2 regions of the Hafnia sp. CBA7124 genome follow, and region 1 is predicted to be linked to the other one. Evidence: predicted binding sites of a transcription regulator. Region 1 holds the regulator's gene; the other holds the start of a gene.

Region 1 (4,216 bases):
CACCAAATAAGCCGCGATGGTAATTACCAGCATGCAGCTAAGCGTGACGTTCAACGGTAGGTTGAGCTGCAGTAGTCCTGCGGCAACAATTAACCCAACAAAGGTGCCTAGCGCACGGTGCTGGATCCTAACGCGCGTCGCGTTATAGCCATTCTGAATCACCAACATGATGGTCAGCAAAACCCAATAGGGCTTTGGCAGATGGAATAACATGCCGAGGCTACTGCCCGCAGCCAGCGTAATACCTAATCGTGCGGCGTTGCGCAGTGCTACCGACTTCAACGAAAGATAGGCGCGCAGCGCAGGCCAGAAGGGAAGCCGCTGCTGAGTGGACATCAGATTGCGTTGATATAGTGGGCGTTGGCGCTCTAGCAGGCGAGCCACACGGCTAAAATGATAATAACAGAATTTGCCAACGGGGTTATCTGGGTGCTGATTAGACAGTTTTTCTAGCGCCGATAGCTCATTATCCATCGAGAAATGTTGGGGATAACGGTGATACAAAATATCGTCGGCAACCGTTTTAAGTCGCTCGGTAATGACCTGAGCATTGCGGCGTAATATCGCCTCGGCCTGACTTTTTTCGACCAGCTTCTGCACTTCATCAGGCTGAGACAGGCTAACGGTGATGTGTTCTTGCAAGTCTAATGCGACCTGAAAATAGCGCAGCAGGCGTTTGTATTCAGGATTATGCACCAACGATAGCATGTGCATTTGCTGATAGATCTGAGCAATAAGATCCATCACTTTTTGCTGGCGTTGTAGCAACGGAGGCAGCGCGGTTTCAGGATCGATATGCTGAGTTAGCAGGCTGTATTTGGCTTCCATGTAGTCGCCAAGCTGAACGTAGAGCTGGCTGAGGTTCTCGCGGATCGGTTGCCCTTTCCACAGCAGAAACCAAAACCAGGTGAAAGCGCCATACCAAATAGTGCCGACAATATACAGCAGTGGCCCATGCCAGATCGGTACGCTTCCCGCCATGCTCAGGGTAAAAATAGAGGCAACCAGCGCGGCAGGCATAAGCCGTGCGTGTAGCGGGCTAATTTCACCGTTAACGCCAAGCAACAAGGCTAAACCGAGCATGATCAGCGGTAGGGGAATTTGCCAGAGTAAGCATTGCTGTAGCAGAAAACTGCTGAAGGCAAATAAGCTGCCGCCAACGACTAATCGTTTAATAAAGCGTTTATGCGGAGTATCGAGCCCGGCGATATTGCAGCAGGCGGGAACTAAAGAGAACATCAGCCCAAGTTGTAGATTACCTATCAACAGGCCGAATAGCACAGGAAGACACAGCACCAGCGTTTGACGCAGTGCGTAGTTGACTTCCGGGTGGTAGATGAACCGCCGCCACATAGCTAAAGAAACCCGTGCAGCAGGGCTACACGGGCGTCATCTATCAGCGAGTGCCGTAAACGACGATGGTTTTTCCGTGTGCGGAGATCAGATTTTGATCTTCCAGCATCTTCAGAATACGACCAACGGTTTCACGGGAGCAGCCAACGATCTGGCCAATTTCCTGACGAGTGATCTTGATCTGCATACCATCTGGATGAGTCATGGCATCTGGCTGTTTGGCCAGATTCAGCAGGGTCTGAGCGATACGACCGGTTACGTCCAAGAATGCAAGGTTGCCGACTTTTTCAGAGGTAACCTGTAAACGGCTAGCCATCTGAGCAGACAGGCGCATCAGAATATCTGGATTGACCTGAATGAGCTGGCGGAACTTCTTGTAAGAAATTTCAGCCACTTCACAGGCGGTTTTTGCACGAACCCAGGCGCTACGTTCTTGCCCTTCCTCAAATAAGCCTAGTTCACCAATGAAATCGCCCTGATTGAGATAAGAAAGGATCATTTCTTTGCCTTCTTCATCTTTAATCAATACAGCAACGGAGCCCTTAACGATGTAGTACAGGGTTTCAGCCTTTTCACCTTGGTGGATCAGGGTACTTTTGGACGGATACTTGTGGATATGGCAATGAGACAAGAACCATTCAAGAGTCGGGTCTGTTTGCGGTTTGCCGAGAACCATTCGCTATTATCCTCTGTTGTTATCGCTGCCCTAATATCGGGATACTGATCCTGACAGTGTGCTTATCGTGGCACGGGGCTTTGCTTATTAACTTGTATAGCACTTCATAATCGAGATATAGAGTAATAGGCTAAGGTAATTATTTCCTAGAGTTATTGATCTATACCCGTTTCAATCCATAAAGATCCATTTCGGCATAGTTTGTAGCACAGCTTTGTGCAGGTGTCTTGTGTTGTCTCGCTTCAGCATCAAGAAGTGAGGCCTCTGATTGCCTGTTTTTTATAGAAAGCGTAGTCTGATGCCAAAATTTAACCAAAGGGGTGATAAACATGCAGGCACGAGTGAAATGGGTTGAAGGGATGACTTTTCTGGGTGAATCCGCTTCAGGGCATCAAATTCTTATGGATGGAAACGCTGGCGATAAAGCACCAAGCCCAATGGAAATGGTGCTGATGTCTGCGGGTGGATGCAGCGCGATTGACGTGGTTTCTATTTTACAGAAAGGGCGACTGGACGTGCGCGACTGTGAAGTAAAATTAACCTCTGAGCGCCGCGAAGAAGCCCCTCGTTTGTTTACTCACATCAATCTGCATTTCGTGGTTACCGGCAAAGGACTGACTGATAAAGCCGTTGAACGCGCAGTCGCCTTATCGGCCGAGAAGTATTGCTCGGTAGCGCTGATGTTGGGTCAAGCGGTGAATATTACTCACAGCTTTGAAACTATCGTGGTTGAGTAACGTTTTTACTCCCAAGCATAGTTTTGGCATTCCCAACGTAATAAATCCAAGAATCGCCGCGCCGTTAAGGTCAGCGGCGATTTTTGTGAATAGAACACGCAATACTGGGCGGTGGGTAAATCGTCGATAGGCAATGCACAGAGCGTATTGCCTAATCCCAGCGGTTCCCGCATCGCCCGGGCCACGATGGTGAGGTATTGTGCCTGTTGCACCATGCTTAATCCGCACACCACGGAGTCCGTTCGGATCGGTGATTGACTAAGCTGGTGGTAAAAATTCCCCATGGCTGATTCTAGCTGCTGGTAGTAGCCCATATCGGTTTCAGGTATCAGCCATTTTGCGTGCTTCAGCTCTTCTAACGATTTAGCCTGAGAAAATGGGTTGTCGCGGTGAGCGATAATGCAAAAGGGCGATTCAAATAGCGGCTCACGTACCAGATCTATTGGCGTAGTTTCGACTGTTAGCGTGCCGATGGCAAAATCGAGTCGCCCTTCACGCAAGGCCGGTAGAAGCGTCGAGAGCTGCGCTTCTTTGGCGTGTATATTGGCCTGTGGAAACTGAGACTTAAAGGTATCAGCGGCCTGAGGAAACACGGTTAGCGCAATCAGCGATGAAAAGCCTACAGACACTGAACCTTGAGAATATTGGCTTATCTGCTCAATTTCATCTGCCGCTCGCTGTAATTCTTCCAAAATAAGCTGCGAGCGTGCCGCAAACGCGCTTCCTGTTTCAGTCAGCATCATTCCTTTAGCTCCACGCAAGATAAGCTGCGTATTCAGCGTATGTTCCAATTCTTTGATCGCTCTGCTTATTGCAGGCTGTGACTGGTTTAACGCGCGCGCGGCGGCGCGAATACTTCCTCGACGAATCACTTCCTGAAACGTTTTTAGCTGCTGAATTTTTGGCAGATATTTCACCGCGCTTCCCCTATCAATAAAAAGCATCACCCCAAAAAAAATGACATCTTACACGGTGTGGGTAAAGACGATATTTTCATCAATGCCATCTGGCGCGCAGTTAATAAAAAGAAAGTGATGCACATCACATAAGCACCCCTATGCGTTTGAGCCTCTGTCAGGGTTGACGCCGTTCAGCGAGGAGTTTGGCTATGCAATTTCAGCGCCGTTCATTGATGATTTTCTTATTGTTTATCGGCTACGCAATCGTTTATATCGACAAAACCGTGGTGGGGTTTGCTCTGTTGCCTATCGAGCGGGAGTTTTCCCTCCAGCCTGAGCAATTAGGCTATATCACCGGCGTTTTTTTTCTCGCCTATTCCATTTTTCAGATCCCCGCCGGTTGGCTGAACGATCGCTTTGGATTCAAAAAAGTCTTGTGTAGCTCACTCTTTCTGCTGGGTGGGTTTGCCATGTGCTTCGGCTGGCTGGGGCTCACTTTTGGTTTATTGCTGACGTTTCGTTTTCTGGCGGGAATGGGACATGCGGGCTAT
Region 2 (4,216 bases), 1.9 Mb from region 1:
ACACCCGGTGCCAACACCTCTTCAACCGCAAGACGAACCGGCCCATGTTCACGCGGCTGATAGCCGTAAACATCACCCAAATCACGTCCCACCATGGCCTGAACCAACGACTCATGATTGACCTGCTGCATGTCGACAAACGTTTTTACATATTTGCCGTCTTTAAACACCGTAATGGCATCGCTCAATGCGAAGATCTCTTCCATGCGATGTGACACATAGATAATCACGCGCCCTTCCGCCCGAAGTTCGCGGATCACGCGAAATAGCTGTTCTATTTCCCGCGACGACAGCGAACTGGTGGGTTCATCAAAAGCAATCACTTTGGCATTTCGTGCCAGTGCCTTAGCGATCTCAACCATCTGCCACTGACCGATGGAGAGATATTTCAGCGGCGTTTGCGGATCAATATCCAACCCTAAATGTTCAAGCTGCAAACGGCTTTCGTAATTCAGCAGTGAATTATTCACGAAGCCTTTTTTAGCCGGTAACTGGCCCAGATAAATATTTTCAGCCACCGTCATTTCAGGCACTAAATGCAGCTCTTGGTAAATAATGGCCACGCCAGCATCTAGCGCATCGGTGGTTTTATTGAATTGAACCGACTCGCCTTTAAGCACAATTTCACCCTGCGTCGGCGTATAGCTGCCGCTGAGAATTTTCAGCAACGTTGATTTTCCCGCGCCGTTTTCGCCCATCAGGGCATGGATCTGACCGGCTTGGCAGCTAAAACTGATGTCATCCAGCGCCTTCACCCCAGGAAATGTTTTCCCGATATGACGGAATTCCAAATAGGGTACGTTGGAGGTCATAAACCCTCTCCTTGCCAGCCTGCGACCAAAGCAACAGTTGGCTAAAGTCATGAATTGATAGGATCTCGCCCTCGAAGTACGAGATCCGTTTCACTTTAAAATGAAGACTGCCGCTATAACCCTTTCTTTTTCAGCTCTTCTTTGAAGTTATCACGCGTGATCAGCACCACGTCGGTCACCGCCGTGAACTTGGCGGGCTCAACGTCTTTCGTCACCCAATCATTCAGCATCTGGATGCTCTTGTAGCCATGGATATCGGGGCTTGGTAACAGAGAACCGTAGAAGCCCGTTGGGTTGGCTTTAGAAAGTTCGCTAACCGCATCGACGCCGTTGATACCAATACCGATGACGTTATCGGCTTTAAATCCTTGGCCTTCCGTTGCGCGCACGCCGCCAAGAACGGTGTTGTCATTCATGCCAACGATCAGCCAGTTTTTGACTTTCGGATACTGAACTAACATGGAGTTGGCCGCGTCAAACGCGCCGGGAATATCATTCGACTTGGTTGGCACCTTGTAGATTTGTTTTTCAGGGAAGCCCGCCGCTTTTAATGCATCCATTGAGCCTGTGGTACGGCGACGTGCGGTATCCAGTTCATCGGCGGTAATCGCCATCACCCCAGTTTCATCGACTTTCCAGCCGCGCTTGTTCATCTCTTTCCACAGCTCTTGCCCTTGGCGCGCGCCAATTTCACTGGCCGCCATCATCACCAATGGCACATTTTCCATCGGCTTGCCTTTGGCATTCACAAACTGATCGTCGACGGCGATGACTTTTAAATCGTAGCTACGCGCCTTAGCGATAATCGCAGGGCCTAACTTGGGATCGGGAGTACAAATGACAAAGCCTTTAGCACCGCTGGCAGCGAGGCTATCAATCGCGTTTAACGTTTTCTCACCGTCGGGAACGGCAATTTTAATCACGTCGAATCCCAAATCCTTTCCGGCTTTATCGGCAAATGCCCATTCCGTTTGGAACCAAGGTTCTTCCGGTTGCTTAACCAAGAAACCGAGTTTCATGTTCTCGGCCATAGCGGATTGTGACATAACGGCAGCCAGTCCAATGGCAGCCAAAGCCTTAGTGAATTTATGCATATTTCTAACTCTCCAATTTCGTCATTCTTATGTAGCAGATTTGTCATACAGACCATGCTGTTTAACGACGCAAAGCTAGGTGTACGAATTTAGGGGGTTTAGCGCAGCAGATACCAAACATATTGATATCACGCTGCAATGTAAGGTCGTTGTGTAGGACGGGCTAAGTTGTAGCGGCTAATTAAAGAACAAATAGAGAGCAAAATCACACCAGAAAAATACAGCCATTTTGTGCATATATTTAGCAATTCAATAACATTCAAAACTTTTGATGCGGGTCACATAAAAGCAAGTCGTAGCTGAAAAATACATACATGTAGCTAAGCCATCCTCACGCTAAAGGGGGCCTATTTCCTATGTTGGTTAGCAGTGAAATCTATATAACAGGAGATAGGGAATGCGCGTGAACCCCATTGCAATCGGGCTGGATTTTGGTAGTGACTCGGTGCGTTCGCTCGCCGTAGATTGTGTGACCGGTCAGGAGTTAGATACCGAAGTCGTCTACTATCCGCGCTGGAAACAAGGACTGTTTTGCGATGCGCCCGCCAACCAATTTCGCCACCATCCGCTCGACTATATTGAATCGCTCGAAAAGGCGATCAAAGCTGTGGTAGCAAGAATGAGTGCGGAACAACGTGCTGCGGTGGTCGGGATCGGTGTCGATTCCACCGGCTCAACGCCAGCGCCGATTAATGATGACGGCGATGTGCTGGCATTACTGCCGGAATTTGCCAATAACCCGAATGCGATGTTTGTGTTGTGGAAAGACCATACCGCTATCGAAGAAGCTGAGGAAATCAACCGACTATGCCGCAACGGTTCGTTCCCTGACTACACGCGCTATATCGGCGGCGTGTATTCGTCTGAGTGGTTCTGGGCGAAAATTCTGCATATCAGCCGTCAAGATCGCGCGGTACGTCAGTCCGCAGCCTCTTGGATTGAACTTTGCGACTGGGTGCCTGCGCTGTTGTGCGGTAAACAGCAGCCGCATCAGTTAAAGCGTGGCCGTTGCAGCACCGGACACAAAGCCCTTTGGCATCCATCATGGGGCGGTGTTGCTCCACGCGAATTTCTTGAAGCGCTCGATCCTTGCCTCAGCGAAAACCTGCAACAGCCTCTGTTTAGCGAAACCTACACCGCCGATCTTCCCGTGGGGAAATTAAGCGATGAATGGGCGCAGCGCCTAGGCCTCTCTACCGATGTTGTTCTCTCCGGCGGCGCTTTTGACTGCCATATGGGCGCCGTCGGTGCGGGTGCACAGCCGTATACGTTGGTAAAAGTGATTGGCACTTCTACCTGCGACATTCTGATTGCCGAACAACAGTTAATCGGCGATCGCACCATTGCTGGCATTTGCGGACAAGTTGATGGCAGCGTGATCCCAGGCTATATCGGGCTAGAGGCCGGCCAGTCGGCGTTTGGCGATATGTATGCTTGGTTCAGCCGTTTGCTGACTTGGCCGTTGCATCAGGTCGCCAAACAGCATCCAGAACTGGAACCACAGCTAGCAAACACCATAAAAAACTTGTTGCCAGCGCTCACTGAAGAGTGGGCCAAAGCGCCGCATCTTAATCACCTCCCCGTCGTTTTGGACTGGTTCAATGGCCGCCGTACGCCTTTTGCCAATCAGCGTCTGAAAGGCGTAATCGCCGATCTTAATTTAGGAACTGATGCGCCAGCACTGTTCGGCGGGTTTATTGCCGCGACGGCCTTTGGCGCCCGCGCCATCATGGAATGCTTTGAACATCAGGGCGTACCGGTGGAAAACGTCCTGACACTCGGCGGGATCGCACGTAAATCACCGGTGATCATGCAGGTATGCTGCGATGTGATGAATCGCCCGGTGCAAATCGTGGCCTCCGATCAGTGCTGTGCGTTAGGTGCCGCAATTTTTGCCGCCGTCGCCGCAGGCACCTATCCCGATATCGCCACCGCCCAGCAGAACATGGCCAGCCAAGTTGAGCGCACGTTACACCCTAACCCCGAGCGCGTGGCGCGTTTCCAACAGCTTTATGAACGTTACCAGCAGTGGTGTCAGAGCGCTGAGCCCTGCTACGCCGCCGTCAAACATTAATTCCATTTAGAATTTACGGAGTCATCATGCAACAGTTCCAACAAAACGAAGTTTGGTTCGTTATCGGTAGCCAGCATTTATACGGTCAGCGTACGTTACAGCAGGTAAAGGAGCAGGCCGAAAAAGTGGTCGCCCATCTTAATCAAGTGGGTTTACCGGTCAAACTGGTGCAAAAACCGTTAGCGACTACGCCCGATGAAATTACTGCGCTGTGCCGCGACGCGAACTATCAGGAC

The links. The regulator CRP, encoded in region 1, controls carbon source genes, mostly activating them, when cyclic AMP is high. The targets are predictions, from matches to a motif close to ATGTGANNNNNNTCACAT.
Region 2: the regulator CRP is predicted to act here: its motif matches at 2,173-2,190, upstream of CPY98_RS10555 (arabinose ABC transporter substrate-binding protein).

The regions. Positions count from the first base shown of each region.
Region 1 is NZ_AP017469.1:4,175,944-4,180,159, reverse strand. It holds gene CPY98_RS19015 (YccS/YhfK family putative transporter) at 1-1,353, opposite strand, end outside; gene crp (cAMP-activated global transcriptional regulator CRP) at 1,397-2,029, opposite strand; gene CPY98_RS19005 (OsmC family protein) at 2,359-2,766, shown strand; gene CPY98_RS19000 (LysR substrate-binding domain-containing protein) at 2,772-3,683, opposite strand; gene CPY98_RS18995 (MFS transporter) at 3,875-4,216, shown strand, end outside.
Region 2 is NZ_AP017469.1:2,297,447-2,301,662, forward strand. It holds gene araG (L-arabinose ABC transporter ATP-binding protein AraG) at 1-812, opposite strand, end outside; gene CPY98_RS10555 (arabinose ABC transporter substrate-binding protein) at 926-1,906, opposite strand; gene CPY98_RS10560 (ribulokinase) at 2,304-3,980, shown strand; gene araA (L-arabinose isomerase) at 4,007-4,216, shown strand, end outside.